Regions from separate parts of the Pseudomonas sp. RIT-To-2 genome, predicted to be linked through region 1. Evidence: predicted binding sites of a transcription regulator. Region 1 holds the regulator's gene; the other holds the start of a gene.
What was found. Region 1 encodes sigma-54, which starts transcription at its own class of promoters, with help from an activator protein. Its sites were predicted from a motif close to ANTGGCATNNANNTTGCTNT; they were not measured.
Positions count from the first base shown of each region.

Region 2: the regulator sigma-54 is predicted to act here: its motif matches at 3,898-3,917, upstream of glnK (P-II family nitrogen regulator).

Region 1 covers NZ_JAPYKM010000002.1:275,759-283,628, forward strand. The annotation lists gene mlaE (lipid asymmetry maintenance ABC transporter permease subunit MlaE) at 1-225, opposite strand, end outside; gene QBK88_RS03220 (ATP-binding cassette domain-containing protein) at 225-1,034, opposite strand; gene QBK88_RS03225 (KpsF/GutQ family sugar-phosphate isomerase) at 1,266-2,240, shown strand; gene QBK88_RS03230 (KdsC family phosphatase) at 2,241-2,765, shown strand; gene lptC (LPS export ABC transporter periplasmic protein LptC) at 2,774-3,346, shown strand; gene lptA (lipopolysaccharide transport periplasmic protein LptA) at 3,333-3,875, shown strand; gene lptB (LPS export ABC transporter ATP-binding protein) at 3,875-4,600, shown strand; gene QBK88_RS03250 (RNA polymerase factor sigma-54) at 4,791-6,287, shown strand; gene hpf (ribosome hibernation-promoting factor, HPF/YfiA family) at 6,398-6,706, shown strand; gene ptsN (PTS IIA-like nitrogen regulatory protein PtsN) at 6,719-7,183, shown strand; gene rapZ (RNase adapter RapZ) at 7,186-7,870, shown strand, end outside.
Region 2 covers NZ_JAPYKM010000008.1:1,883-9,752, reverse strand. The annotation lists gene xerC (tyrosine recombinase XerC) at 1-106, shown strand, start outside; gene QBK88_RS09210 (HAD family hydrolase) at 103-801, shown strand; gene sutA (transcriptional regulator SutA) at 913-1,236, opposite strand; gene QBK88_RS09200 (secondary thiamine-phosphate synthase enzyme YjbQ) at 1,338-1,763, opposite strand; gene QBK88_RS09195 (ammonium transporter) at 1,974-3,320, opposite strand; gene glnK (P-II family nitrogen regulator) at 3,357-3,695, opposite strand; gene QBK88_RS09185 (accessory factor UbiK family protein) at 4,107-4,367, shown strand; gene QBK88_RS09180 (LysR family transcriptional regulator) at 4,483-5,394, shown strand; gene QBK88_RS09175 (YifB family Mg chelatase-like AAA ATPase) at 5,594-7,087, shown strand; gene QBK88_RS09170 (hypothetical protein) at 7,292-7,732, shown strand.

The DNA.
Region 1 (7,870 bases):
GGCCAGCACCATGCCGATGAACATGCCGGACACGACGATGATCAGCAGCGACATCACGCCCACCGAGTACAACTGCTTGACCAGCAGTTGAAAGCCACCGCCGATACCCCGGCGGCCGACCAGCGCATGCAGCAAAAACAGCCCGGAGCGCCCCAGCACCGCCACCATGTCGATGGCCGCGCGGCCGAACAGGCGAATGCGTTCCAGCAGTGATTTCTTGCGCATCAGCGCGTCCCCAGAAGATCGGCGCGGTAGTCCGGCGCCGGGAAATGGAAAGGAACCGGCCCATCGGGGTCGCCTTTCATGAATTGACGGATGCGCGGGTTGTCGGCGGCCATCAGCTCCTGCGGCGTGCCCTGGCCCAGCACCTGGCCATCGCCGACCACATAGATGTAGTCGGCGATGCTGGCGGTTTCCGCCAGGTCATGGGACACCACGATGCTGGTAATGCCCAGCGCGTCGTTGAGCAGACGAATCAGGCGCACCAGTACCCCCATCGCGATGGGGTCCTGGCCCACGAACGGCTCGTCGTACATGAGGATCTGCGGGTCCATGGCGATGGCCCGGGCCAGTGCCACGCGGCGCTTCATGCCGCCGGACAGCTCGTCGGGCATCAGTTCCACCGCGCCGCGCAGGCCCACGGCCTGCAACTTCATCAGCACGATGTCGCGGATCATGTCGTCGGGCAGGTCGGTGTGCACCCGCAGCGGGAACGCCACGTTCTCGAACACGTCGAGGTCGGTGAACAGCGCGCCGCTCTGGAACAGCACGCCCATGTGCTTGCGCGCATCGAACAACGCGCTGCGCGACAGGGTCGGCAGGTCCTGGCCGTTGACCAGTACCTGGCCGGCGCTGGGGCGCAGCTGCGCGCCCATCAGGCGCAGCAGCGTGGTCTTGCCGCAGCCGGAAGGTCCCATGATACCGGTGACCTTGCCGCGTGGAATGCGGATATCGACATTATTGAAGATACTCCGCGAGCCGCGCTTGAAGGAAACACCCTTCAGCTCGACCGCGTAGTCATTATCGGCACTCATCTAAACTCCTTGCGATGCAGCCTGTCCTCGGACGCTTCCCCCTGTCACGAAGACACGCGCGCTTCTGGCGGGCCAACTGGCGGCGAACTATATCACCCCTGACACACCCGCCCCAAGGCCGTCGAACCAGTGGTTGAGCAACAAGACATTTAAAGGTTGACGATCGAACGTGAGGGTTTCGCTCAATACCGCTATAATCGCCGCCTTTTCATCGGGCAATACGTTTTCGACATGAGCCAATCCAGCGACCTGATCCAATCGGCACAACGCACTATCCGCCTTGAACTCGAGGCGGTAGAAGGCCTGCTGGCCAATATCAATGCCGATTTCGTCCGTGCCTGCGAGCTGATTCTGGCCAGCAAGGGCCGCGTGGTGGTGGTCGGCATGGGCAAGTCCGGGCATATCGGCAACAAGATCGCCGCCACCCTGGCAAGCACCGGCACCACGGCGTTTTTCGTGCACCCGGCCGAAGCGAGCCATGGCGACATGGGCATGATCACCGGCGACGACATCATTCTGGCCCTGTCCAATTCGGGCTCCACGGCCGAGATCGTCACCCTGCTGCCGCTGATCAAGCGCCTGGGCATTCAACTGATCAGCCTCACCGGCAACCCCGATTCGCCGCTGGCCAAGGCTGCCGAAGTCAACCTGGACGCTCGCGTTGCTCACGAAGCCTGCCCGCTGAACCTGGCGCCCACCTCGTCCACCACCGCGGCCCTGGTGCTGGGCGACGCCTTGGCCATTGCCCTGCTGGAAGCCCGCGGCTTCACCGCCGAGGACTTCGCCTTCTCGCACCCCGGTGGTGCCCTGGGCCGCCGCCTGCTGCTCAAGGTGGAGAACGTGATGCATGCCGGCGACGAACTGCCGCAGGTGCAACGCGGCACCCTGCTCAAGGACGCGCTCATGGAAATGACCCGCAAGGGCCTGGGCATGACCGTGGTACTGGAGGCCGATGGCCGCCTGGCCGGGATCTTCACCGACGGTGACCTGCGCCGCACCCTGGACAAGGCCATCGACGTGCACAGCGCGCGCATCGAGCAGGTCATGACACCGCATGGCAAGACCGCCCGCGCCGAGATGCTGGCCGCCGAAGCCCTGAAGATCATGGAAGACCACAAGATCAGCGCGCTGGTGGTGGTCGACAAGGAAGACCGCCCCGTGGGCGCCCTGAACATGCACGACCTGTTGCGTGCGGGAGTGATGTAAATGACCCAGAACCTGCTGCAACGCGGCCAGGCCGTGAAGCTGGCCGTTTTCGACGTCGACGGCGTACTGACCGACGGTCGTTTGTACTTCCTGGAAGACGGCAGCGAACTCAAGACCTTCAATACCCTGGATGGCCAGGGTATCAAGATGCTGATCAACTCGGGGGTGGCCACCGCCATCATCACCGGGCGCAAGAACCCCATCGTCGAGCGCCGGGCCAAGAGCCTGGGCATCGCCCACCTGTTCCAGGGCCGCGAAGACAAATTGGTGGTATTGGACGAGCTTCTGGCGCAACTGGGCCTAAGCTATGAACAGGTAGCCTACCTGGGCGATGACCTGCCCGACCTGGCGCCTATTCGCCGCGTCGGCCTGGGCATGGCGGTGGCCAACGCCACGCCATTCGTGCGCGAACATGCCGACGGCGTCACCCAGGCCCGTGGCGGCGAAGGCGCCGCCCGCGAGTTCTGCGAGCTGATCCTGCGCGCCCAAGGCAACCTCGAAGCGGCCTTGGCCGCCTATTTATAGAGTTTCCCATGCCGAGCAAAAAACTGCGCAACCTACTGCTGTTCTGCGTCATCGTGGCGATCTTCGTCTCGGTCGGCTATTGGAACATCAACCCGGACACCTTCCTCGAAAAGCCCGCCGCGGCCATCGACGACAGTGCCATCGACTATTACGCCATCAACGCCCACAGCGTGCAGTACCTGCCGGATGGGGGCGTGCAATACCGCATGACCGCCGACAAGGTCGAGCACATGCAGGCCAGCCAGATCACCAAGGTGACGAACCCGGACATGAACCTGTACCGTGGCACCGTATACCCATGGCATGTGACCAGCGACAAGGGCGAAGTGAACCCGGACGGCACCCAGGTCGAGCTTATCGACAACGTGCGCATCGCCCGTACCGACCAGAAAGACCGCCCTACCCTGATTACCAGCACACGCATGACGGTATTCCCACAACAGCAATATGCGCAGACAGACCGAGACGTTAGAATCGACGGCGCCGGTGGCGTCTCTACGGGCAAGGGCATGAAGGCATATTTGAAAGACAGCAAGATCAACTTGCTGTCCAACGTAAGAGGATTGTATGAGGCTCGTTAAAACCCTCCCTTTATTGCTCTCCCTGGGCTCTGCACTGGGGAGCGTTAGCGCCTGGGCACTGCCAACGGACCGCGACCAACCGATCCACATCCAGTCCGACGATGCGCAACTGGATGACAAGCAGGGCGTGGCTGTCTACAAGGGCAATGTGATCATTACCCAAGGCACCATGAAGATCACCGGCAACACCGTGACCATCACCCGAAACGCGCAGGGCGACGTGGACACCTTCACCTCCGTGGGCAACCTGGCCTACTACGAGCAGAAGCCGGCCATCGACAAGCCGATCGTGCAGGGTTGGGGCAAGACCATCCAGTACCAGTCGGCGCTGAACCACATCACCCTGATCGACCAGGCCAAGGTGGTGAACGACGGCAATACCTCCGAAGGTGAGAAGATCATCTACGACACCGTCAAGCAGGTGGTCAACGCTGGCCGTGCCAATGGCACCAAGATCACGGCGCCGCGTCCACGGATCGACATGGTCATCCAGCCGAAAAGCAAAACCGACCAGCAGCAGGGCAAGTAATGGCGACTCTCAAAGCCCAGCACCTGGCCAAGGCCTACAAGGGCCGGCAAGTGGTGCGTGACGTCAGCATGTCCATCGAAAGCGGGCAGATCGTCGGCCTGCTGGGGCCCAACGGCGCCGGCAAGACCACCTGCTTCTACATGATCGTCGGCCTGGTGCAGGCGGACCAGGGTCGCGTGCTCATCGACGACCTGGACGTCAGCCACCAGCCGATGCACGGCCGCGCACGCTCCGGTATCGGCTACCTGCCACAGGAAGCCTCGATCTTCCGCAAGCTGTCGGTGTCGGACAACATCATGGCGATCCTGGAGACGCGCAAGGAGCTGGACAAGCCCGGGCGCCTCAAGGAGCTGGAAAGCCTGCTGCAGGAGTTCCACATCACCCATATTCGCGACAACCTGGGCATGAGCCTGTCCGGTGGTGAGCGGCGCCGAGTGGAAATCGCCCGCGCCCTGGCCACCGCGCCCAAGTTCATCCTGCTGGACGAACCGTTCGCCGGTGTCGACCCGATTTCGGTCGGCGACATCAAGCAGATCATCCACCACCTCAAGAACAAGGGTATCGGGGTGTTGATCACCGACCACAACGTTCGCGAGACACTGGACATCTGCGAAACCGCTTACATCGTCAACGATGGCCAGTTGATCGCCGAGGGCGATGCCGAAACCATCCTGGCAAACCAACTGGTGAAAGAGGTTTACCTCGGTCACGAGTTCCGCCTGTAAAGGCGAGGTGTTTGGCTTGATGCCTGGGCGTGTCGCATTTTTTTAGCCCCACGGGGCTTTTATTGCGGCATCGCTCTAGGCAAACACTTCGGTTTCAGGCATATAATTTGCTTACGACAAAAGCCGAGAGCCTCGGCGCCCTGTAGTGGATGGCGCTTTGCGCCGGCGAATAAGGTGTTAAGCCCCTGCCATGAAACCATCGCTCGTCCTAAGAATGGGCCAGCAACTGACGATGACACCGCAGTTGCAACAGGCCATCCGCCTCCTCCAGCTCTCCACCCTGGACCTCCAGCAGGAAATCCAGGAGGCCCTGGAATCCAACCCCATGCTCGAGCGCCAGGAAGAAGGCGACGATTTCGACAACAGCGACCCGATGGCCGACAAGGCCGAGCAGCAGGTCACGCCGGAAATCCAGGAGCCCAGCTACCAGGAAACCACCGCACCCACCGTCGACAACCTCGAAGATGGCGAGTGGAGCGAACGCATTCCCAACGAGCTTCCCGTCGACACCGCCTGGGAAGACATCTATCAGACCAGCGCCAGCAGCCTGCCCAGCAACGATGACGACGAATGGGACTTCACCACCCGCACGTCGGCCGGCGAGAGCCTGCAGAGCCATCTGCTGTGGCAACTGAACCTGGCGCCCATGTCCGACACCGACCGGCTGATCGCCGTCACCCTGATCGACTGCATCAACAACCAGGGCTACCTGGACGAGACCTTGCAGGAAATCTGCGACTCCTTCGACCCGGAGCTCGACATCGAGCTGGACGAAGTCGAGGCCGTGCTGCACCGCATCCAGCAGTTCGAGCCCGCCGGCATTGGTGCCCGCGACCTTAGCGAGTGCCTGCTGCTGCAATTGCGCCAGATGCCCGCCAAGACCCTGTGGCTGGCGGAAGCCCAGCGTCTGGTGGCCGAGTACATCGACCTGCTGGGCAGCCGCGACTACAGCCAGCTGATGCGGCGCATGAAGCTCAAGGAAGACGAACTGCGCCAGGTGATCGAGCTGGTGCAGAGCCTCAACCCGCGCCCTGGCTCGCAGATCGAGTCCACCGAAGCCGAATACGTGGTGCCGGACGTGATCGTGCGCAAGGACAACGAACGCTGGCTGGTGGAACTGAACCAGGAAGCGGTGCCGCGCCTGCGGGTCAACCCTCAGTACGCCGGCTTCGTGCGCCGCGCCGATACCAGCGCCGACAACACCTTCATGCGCAACCAGTTGCAGGAAGCGCGCTGGTTCATCAAGAGCCTGCAAAGCCGCAACGAAACCCTGATGAAGGTGGCCAGCCAGATCGTCGAGCACCAGCGTGGTTTCCTTGACTACGGCGACGAGGCCATGAAGCCACTGGTACTGCACGATATCGCTGAAGCGGTGGGCATGCACGAGTCGACCATTTCGCGGGTGACCACGCAGAAATACATGCACACGCCGCGTGGCATATACGAGCTGAAATACTTTTTCTCCAGCCACGTCAGCACCTCCGAAGGCGGTGAATGCTCGTCCACGGCAATTCGCGCGATCATCAAGAAACTGGTTGCCGCCGAAAATCAGAAAAAGCCATTGAGTGACAGCAAGATCGCTGGTTTACTGGAGGCACAAGGCATCCAGGTAGCCCGCCGCACTGTCGCCAAGTACCGTGAATCCCTTGGGATCGCGCCGTCCAGCGAACGCAAGCGGTTGATGTGATCCTGGCGGCGCGCAAGCGCCGCCGGTGGGCGCGCCAGATGAGCCACAGCGTTCCAGTGGCAGGTTATCCGACCTGTCTCTTTATGCACTGGCAATAAGGAGAAAGCGGTATGCAAGTCAACATCAGTGGACATCAACTGGTTGTGACCGACGCCATGCGCACTTACATCGGTGAGAAACTGGACCGATTGGAGCGCCATTTCGACAAGATCACCAACGTGCAGGTCATCATGGAGGTCGAGAAGCTGAAACAGAAAATCGAGGCCACCCTGCGCGTACCCGGTGGCGAAGTAGTGGCCAACGCGGAGCATGACGACATGTACGCGGCCATCGACCTGCTCACCGACAAGCTCGACCGCCAACTCAAAAAGCATAAGGAAAAACAGCAGAGTCTGCTGCAAGGCGCGACTGCCCGCTGACCCTCCCCACTCATGACTCAACTTCAACATATCCTGACCCCCGGCCGTTCCCTCGTGAACGTGCCGGGCGGCAGTAAAAAGAAAGCCATCGAAACCATCGCCACCTTCTTTGCTCGCGAAGTGCCGGGGCTGGAGATGCAGGTGGTGTTCGACAGCCTGATCGCCCGTGAAAAACTCGGTTCCACCGGTTTTGGCAACGGCATCGCCATCCCCCATTGTCGCCTGCCCGGCCTGACATCGCCGGTCAGCGCCCTGCTGCACCTGGAACACAAGATCGACTACGACGCCATCGACGGCGCCCCCGTGGACCTGATCTTCGTGCTGCTGGTGCCCCAGGAAGCCACCAACGAACACCTGGCGCTGCTCAGCCAGATCGCCAGTATGCTCGACCGCGCCGACGTGCGTGAGCGCCTGCGTTCGGCCAAGAGCAGCGAAGCACTCTATCAAGTGGTTCTGGACGAACAGAAAGGTCATTGACCATGCGCCTGATCATCGTCAGCGGTCGCTCCGGCTCGGGCAAGAGCACGGCCCTGGATGTACTGGAAGACAACGGCTTCTACTGCATCGACAACCTGCCGGCCGGGCTGCTGCCGGAACTGGCCGAGCGCGCATTGATACGCACCGAGCTGGCCCAGCCACTGGTCGCCGTGTCCATCGACGCCCGCAACCTGCCTAGCGACCTGTCACGCTTCCCGCAGTTGCTGCAGGAAGCGCGGGACAAGCACATCCAATGTGATGTGTTGTACCTGGACGCCGACGAGGAAACCCTGCTCAAGCGTTTCTCCGAAACACGGCGGCGCCACCCGCTCAGCAACACTTCGCGCTCGCTGGCCGAGGCGATTCGGGTGGAAACCGACTTGCTCAGCCCGATCGCCGACCTGGCCGACCTCAAGATCAACACCACCCATCTGAATCTCTACCAGTTGCGTGACTCCCTCAAGCTGCGACTGCTGAACAAGCCCGAGCCGGGCACCGCGTTCCTGATAGAGTCGTTCGGGTTCAAGCGGGGCATGCCGGTGGACGCCGACCTGGTGTTCGACGTGCGCTGCTTGCCCAACCCCTACTGGAAGCCCGAACTTCGCGACCATTCGGGGCTGGAACAACCGGTCATCGACTACCTGGCGGCCCAGCCGGATGTGGAAGAGATGTACCAGGACATCGCCA
Region 2 (7,870 bases), on a different contig from region 1:
CATCGCCACCACGCAGATCTACACCCACCTGGACTTCCAGCACCTGGCAACCGTCTATGACAGCGCCCACCCACGGGCCAAACGCAGCAAGGACAGTGACACATGAGCATCGAGCTGATCACCTTCGACCTGGACGACACCCTGTGGGACACCGCCCCGGTTATTGTCACCGCCGAAGCCGTGTTGCGAGACTGGCTGGGCGAGCACGCACCAAAACTGGGCCCGATCGAGGTGGAACATCTGTTCGCCATTCGCAAACGCCTCGTGGATGCCGAGCCTGGTCTCAAGCACCGCATCAGTGCGTTGCGCCGCCTGGTGCTGCTGCACGCACTGCGCGAAGCTGGTTACCCGGAGCCAGAGGCGGCGCACCTGGCGCAGAAGAGCTTCGAGGTGTTCCTGCACGCTCGGCATCAGATCGAGGTGTTCCCCGACGCACTGCCGGCCCTAGAGCAACTGGGCCAGCATTACACCCTGGGCGTGGTCACCAATGGCAACGCCGACGTGCGCCGCCTGGGGCTGGCCGACCACTTCGCCTTTGCTTTGTGCGCCGAAGACCTGGGCATCGGCAAGCCAGACCCGGCCCCCTTCATCGAAGCGCTCAAGCGCGGTGGTGGCGTGGCCGCCAGCGCAGCCGTGCATGTGGGCGACCACCCCGGCGATGACATCCTGGGCGCGCAGCAAGCCGGCCTCAAGGCCATCTGGTACAACCCACAGGGCAAGCCGTGGGAAGCGGACCACAAGCCGGATGCCGAGGTGCGTAGCCTGCTGGAAATCGCCCAGGTTCTGGCAAGCTGGAAGTAACGCCCCGCGCGGTCCTGCAGGGCCCGCTATGCGCCGGCAGCACCGGGCGCCACACATCCCGGGCATGAAAAAGCCCGCAGCGACGGCGGGCTTTTTCAGGGAAGCAGGGACTCAGATAGGGCGGCTGCCATATTTGTTGTCCGGCTTCTTGGGCGGATCGGCGACCACATTGGCCTCCACTTCCTGCACTTTGCCGCCACGGGCCAGGAACTCTTCCATGGCACGGGCAAGGGCATCGCGCTCCTTGTTCTTGGCTTCAATACTAGGCAGTTCGTCTACCGACACCGCAGCCTTGGACTTGCCTTTGGCCGCGGGTGCAGGGACGTCGCCGCCATCGTCGTCGGCAACGTCTTCAGCCGCCGCTTCGAGGCCTTCCTCGGTATCGTCCTCGTCACCTACTTCGAGTTCGTCGTTTTCCAGATCATCGTCGCTCATGTTCTACCTCATGACTTGCGAAAAGCAGATTATTTATAGCCCAGCCTGACCTTCTGTCGATGGCTGCCAGGAAAAATTCATATCCGTCGGTTTGCCGACGGTCATCGGGTGTCGCCCTGCAACGTGGCGACCACCCTGCGAGCACCGCCGTGATCACGGTGCTCACCCAGATACACGCCTTGCCAGGTACCCACCGCCAACCGCCCGTCCCGCACTGGCAACGTCAACTGACAGCCTAGCAAACTGGCCTTGAAGTGTGCCGGCAGGTCATCCGCGCCTTCGTCGTTGTGCTCATAGCCGCTGTTACCCTGGGGTACCAGGCGGTTGAAGAAACGCTCGAAGTCACGACGAACCGCGGGGTCGGCGTTTTCGTTGATGGTCAACGACGCCGACGTATGCTGCAGCATCAGGTGCAGCAGGCCAATGCGGCATGCACGCAACTCGGGCCAGTCGGCCAGCAGTTCATCCGTTACCAGATGGAAGCCGCGCGGCCTTGGCTTCAAGGTGATCAACCGTTGCTGCCACATACCATTCTCCACACGTTCGGGGCGCATTCTAGCGCGCTCTGGGAAAAAGCAAAGGGGCTAAATTCATCAATGCGTGTAAGCCAAATGCCTACACCGAATCGATGCCGGCAACAAGCTGGAAGTTCCCGCGCGCAAACCGTTTGCGCCCTGAGCAAATGACAAATCGCGGGCAAAAAAATGCCCGGCGAGCCGGGCATTTTTCATGGGTGGTTACAGGTTGTAGCCACGCTCGTTGTGTTGAGCCAGGTCCAGGCCCACCGACTCTTCTTCTTCGTTGACGCGCAGGCCCATGACCATGTCCAGCACCTTGAGGATCACATACGTGACCACCGCGGTGTAGACGATGGTGAACGCCACGCCTTTGCACTGAATCCACACTTGTGCGGCGATGTCGGTCACGGTGCCGAAGCCACCCAGCGACGGTGCGGCGAACACACCGGTGAGGATAGCGCCCAGGATACCGCCGATACCGTGCACGCCGAAGGCGTCCAGGGAGTCGTCGTAGCCCAGTTTGCGTTTCAGGGTGGTGGCGCAGAAGAAGCACACCACGCCAGCAGCCAGGCCGATGACCAGCGCGCCCATCGGGCCCACGGTACCGGCGGCAGGGGTAATGGCTACCAGGCCTGCGACCACGCCCGAGGCGATGCCCAGAGCGCTGGGTTTACCGTGGGTGATCCACTCGGCGAACATCCAGCCCAGTGCGGCGGCGGCAGTGGCGATCTGGGTAACCAGCATGGCCATGCCGGCGGTGCCGTTGGCGGCCGCGGCGGAGCCGGCGTTGAAGCCGAACCAGCCTACCCACAGCATGGCAGCGCCCATCAGGGTGTAGCCCAGGTTGTGCGGAGCCATCGGGGTGGTCGGGAAGCCTTTGCGCTTGCCCAGCACCAGGCACGCCACCAGGCCAGCGATACCGGCGTTGATGTGCACCACGGTACCACCGGCGAAGTCCAGCACGCCCCAGTCACCCAGCAGCGAACCAGGACCGGACCAGACCATGTGTGCGATCGGTGCGTAGACCAGGGTGAACCAGATGCCCATGAACACCAGCATGGCCGAGAACTTCATGCGTTCGGCGAAGGCACCGACGATCAGCGCCGGGGTGATGATGGCGAAGGTCATCTGGAAGGTGACGAATACCGCTTCAGGAATCAGCGCTGCGGGGCCAGTGATGCTGGCAGGGGTGATGCCGGCCAGGAAAGCCTTGGCCAGGCTGCCCACGAAGGAGTTGTAGTTGACTACGCCCGCTTCCATACCGGTGGTGTCGAAAGCCATGCTGTAACCGTAGATGGTCCACAGAATGCTGACCAGGCCCGTGATGGCGAAGCACTGCATCATTACCGAGAGGATGTTCTTGGACCGCACCATGCCGCCGTAGAACAGCGCCAGGCCCGGAATGGTCATGAACAGCACCAGCGCGGTGGACGTGAGCATCCAGGCGGTGTCGCCGGAGTTGAGCACGGGGGCGGCTGGGGTTGCCACCTCGTCTGCAGCCATCGCAAGCGTTGGCAAAACGAGGGACAAAAGGGCTCCTAGCCCTGCGAAGCGACGCAGAGTCATGTTGTTATCTCCTGGGGCGTTGGGGTTTGGGGCGGCTTAGATCGCGTCGGTGTCGGTTTCGCCGGTACGGATGCGAATCGCCTGTTCCAGATTGACCACGAAAATCTTGCCGTCACCGATCTTGCCGGTGTTGGCGGCCTTGGTGATCGCCTCGATCACACGGTCCAGATCCTTGTCGTCAATGGCGACATCGATCTTCACCTTGGGCAGGAAGTCGACCACGTACTCCGCGCCGCGATACAGCTCGGTGTGACCCTTCTGCCGCCCGAAGCCTTTCACCTCGGTAACGGTAATGCCCTGCACGCCGATTTCGGACAACGACTCGCGTACATCGTCCAATTTGAACGGCTTGATGATGGCAGTGACTAGCTTCATGAAACTTTCTCCCGAATTAGTGGACTTGCCCCAGGAAAACAAACCCAGCTCAAGTCTAAGCGCAGTGTCTGGCTTTGTAACGCGTCGTCGATCCTGCATCCCCTGACCGACCACCAGAACCGCTCCTGACGAAACACTTCCCGCTCCGCCTGCGCACTGCATTCGTCACATCGACTGCATCAGTGCATGGGTCAATGGTGTCTAAGCAGAAACCTTGCCATGTCCGCGCAACTCAACAAATTCGGCCTATTTACCGCCAGCGCCCTGCTTTGCCCCACACCTGATCAACGGTTGCGCGCCAAACTGGTGCGCCGTGGATCACGGCGATGCGCAAAAACCGTGCGCGCGCCACGAACTGACTATAGACGGCCCCGTGGTACACTCCAGGCCATCAGATTCAGGAATTTCACCATGCTTGCGCCCAAAGCCTTCCTCGACGCCCTCGGCGACCACGCCTCGCGCCTGTTCAGCAGCGACACCGCCCAACCGCGCGCGGAACTGGAAAGCCAGTTCAAGCTGCTGCTGCAAAGCGGGTTCAGCAAACTGGACCTGGTCAGCCGGGAAGAATTCGACAGCCAGATGGTCGTGCTGGCACGCACCCGCGCGCGCCTGGAAGCGCTGGAGGCCAAGATGGCTGAACTGGAAGCGCGCCTGACGCCCCCCACCCCATAGTCAGCCTTTGCGGGAGCTGGCCTGCCAGCGCGCTTTTCCCCAACGCTTGCTGGCAAGCCGGCTCCCACACGCTCTACACTCCAGCCTTCATCTGAAGGACTGGAGGCACACGCCGATGAACCGCAACGAATTGCGCAAGGCCGACATCAACCTCATGGTGGTGTTCGAGACCTTGATGCTGGAACGCAACGTCACCCGCGTCGCGGAAAAGCTGTTCCTTGGCCAGCCCACCATCAGCTCGGCGCTCAACCGCCTGCGCACCATGTTCAACGACCCGCTGTTCGTGCGCGTCGGCCACCGCATGGAGCCCACCGCCCGCGCCGAAGAACTGGCCCGCCACCTGTCCCCGGCCCTGGACGCCCTGTCCATCGCCATCAGCCTCAGCCACGACTTCGACCCGGCCATCAGCACCTCCACCTTCCGCATCGGCCTGTCCGACGACGTCGAATTCGGCCTGCTGCCGCCCTTGCTGCGCGCCCTGCGCCTGGAAGCGCCGAAGGTGGTGTTCGTGGTCCAGCACGTCGACTACTGGCGGGTCCCCGACCTGCTCGCCTCCGGCGAAATCACCGTGGGCATCAGCCAGACTCGCGGCCTGCCGGCGAACGCCAAGCGCAAACTGCTGCGCCGCATCCAGCCACGCATCCTGCGCGCCGACAAATCCGACCACCCCCTGACCCTGGACGAATACTGCGCCCGCCCCCACGTGCTGGTGTCACACATGGCCAATACCAGTGGCGTGGTGGATGAGTGGCTGGAAGAGATCGGACGCAAGCGCAACGTCGTGCTTTCGGTACCCCAATACAGCGCCCTGCCCGCGCTGCTGGCAGGCACCGACCTGCTCGCCGGGGCGCCGGACTATGCGGCGAATGCCATGGTGGGGTATGGGAACCTGTACACCGAGCCGTTGCCGTTCGATACGCCGACGCTGGATTTGTCGATGGTGTGGCTGAGCGTGATGGACACCGATCCTGGCGAGCGATGGTTGAGGTCGCGGTTAGAGGCGTTCATGAGTGATTTGCCGAGGTAACCAGGCAGATTCCAAACGATGCCGTAGCGAGCCTTGTCTACGCCAAGCGCTTTTGAAGGCTCCTTGTGGGACCGGGCAAAGCTCGGGAAGCAGGCACCGCGGAAACACCCTGCCGCAATATCCAGCGCCCAGCCGGCCCGCCACCCACTACCCTTCAGACACCGCAGGAAGCGGCCCCCCTTCAACGCACGGAGCAACCATGTCCCTAGCCATCGTCCACAGCCGCGCCCAGGTCGGTGTCGGCGCGCCGGCCGTCACGGTGGAAACCCACCTTGCCAATGGCCTGCCTTCGCTCACGCTGGTAGGCCTGCCGGAAGCCTCGGTCAAGGAGAGCAAGGACCGCGTGCGCAGCGCCATCGTCAATTCGCAGCTCAACTTCCCGGCACGCCGTATCACCCAGAACCTGGCACCCGCCGACCTCCCCAAGGACGGTGGGCGCTACGACCTGGCCATCGCATTGGGCATACTCGCCGCCAGTGGCCAGTTTCCCAGCGCGGCACTGCGTGATGTGGAATGCCTGGGCGAATTGGCGCTGTCCGGCGCCATACGCCCGGTTCAGGGCGTGCTGCCTGCGGCACTGGCGGCGCGGGAGGCGGGACGGGCGCTGGTGGTGCCTTGCGAGAACGCCGAGGAAGCCAGCCTGGCCTCCGGGCTGGTGGTCATAGCCGCCAGCAACCTGCTGGAGCTGGTCTGTCACTTCAATGAGCAGCAGCGTATCAGCCCGTTCAGCTCCAATGGCCTCATCCTGCTCAACCGCCCCTACCCGGACCTCAGCGAGGTACAGGGCCAGCAGGCCGCCAAGCGCGCATTGCTGGTCGCTGCCGCGGGAGCGCATAACCTGCTGTTCAGCGGCCCCCCGGGTACCGGCAAGACCCTGCTCGCCAGCCGCCTGCCCGGGCTGTTGCCGCCGTTGGACGAACGCGAAGCGCTGGAGGTGGCGGCCATTCAATCAGTCGCCAGCCTCGCACCGTTGACGCACTGGCCGCAGCGGCCGTTCCGCCATCCCCACCACTCGGCTTCCGGCGCCGCGCTGGTCGGGGGTGGCAGCCGTCCGCAACCAGGGGAAATTACCTTGGCCCACCATGGGGTGCTCTTCCTCGACGAACTTCCTGAATTCGATCGCAAGGTACTGGAGGTGCTGCGTGAACCCCTTGAGTCCGGCGAAATAGTCATCGCCCGCGCCCGCGACAAGATCCGCTTCCCGGCGCGCTTTCAACTGGTCGCCGCCATGAACCCCTGCCCCTGTGGATATCTCGGCGACCCCAGCAGCCGCTGCAGTTGCAGCACCGACCAGATCGCCCGGTACCGCAACAAGCTATCGGGGCCGCTGCTGGACCGCATCGACCTGCACCTGACCGTCGCCCGCGAAACCACGGCCCTGAACCCCACCCCGCAACCCGGCGACGACACTGCTCATGCCGCAGCCCGCGTGGCCGCCGCCCGCGAACGGCAGTTCAAGCGCCAGGGTTGTGCCAATGCCTTCCTCGACCTGCCGGGGCTGAAAGCCCATTGCAAGTTATCCACAGCCGATGAGCACTGGCTGGAAACCGCGTGCGAGCGGCTGACGTTATCGTTGCGGGCTGCGCACCGGCTGTTGAAGGTGGCGCGGACGTTGGCCGATCTGGAGGAAGTCGCGCAGATAGGACGCGGGCATGTGGCGGAGGCGTTGCAGTATCGTCCTACAAGTTCGTGAAGGAAATTTCTGCTTTTACCGCGTTGCCTTGACCGTCAACCTGAGCACGCTTAACGTCTGCCCTTCAAGAACAGACAGCCTCCAACGCAACCTAGGGCTCACATATGGAATTGAAGATAGCGTGGTGGAACTGTCACTTGAGGAAAACTGGATAGATGTCTCCGACCATTTTCCAGTTATGTGTAGCTTAAAGAAGGTGGCAACATGAGTTTCCTTGATCTCGTCACACAAAGCGTTTCAAAGGCCAATAGCTCAAAGCTTACTTTAATAAAAATTGATGCTGTGTTCGAGAAGATCAATTCAGACCTGAAGGATTTTGAACCCGGTGAACTAAAGCTGGAGCGCGCATCCTCTACGCTCAGCCAAGCTGCTAACCGATTGAAAAAACTCAACCGTATTGAGTCGGAGTACTTCCAGGAAGACGTACTCCAGCTTTCGCTAACTAAAAAAAACAAGACGGCGTCAGAAGTCGCGGCAGGCTGGAAACAACATGTCGAGGGATTTCCATGCACCTTGAAATTTGCCGGCCAAGAGTTGATTTGTTCGAATGAAATCCAACTCATATCCGGAATTTCCGAACTACTGTCGTCAATCGCGTTCGGCAATGCCGTCAATAACCTGATTGCCAGACTAGGTTCTGCTTAAAACTTCAAGTGACTTCAGGTTCAGGCGTGGTGGCTGGCTTGCTGGCAACGGTTGAGACCCGAACGGTTCGCAGGCAAGCCAGCTACCACAGATATTCGGACCAACCTTGATAACCGCTTGCACGAGGCTGTACCGCAC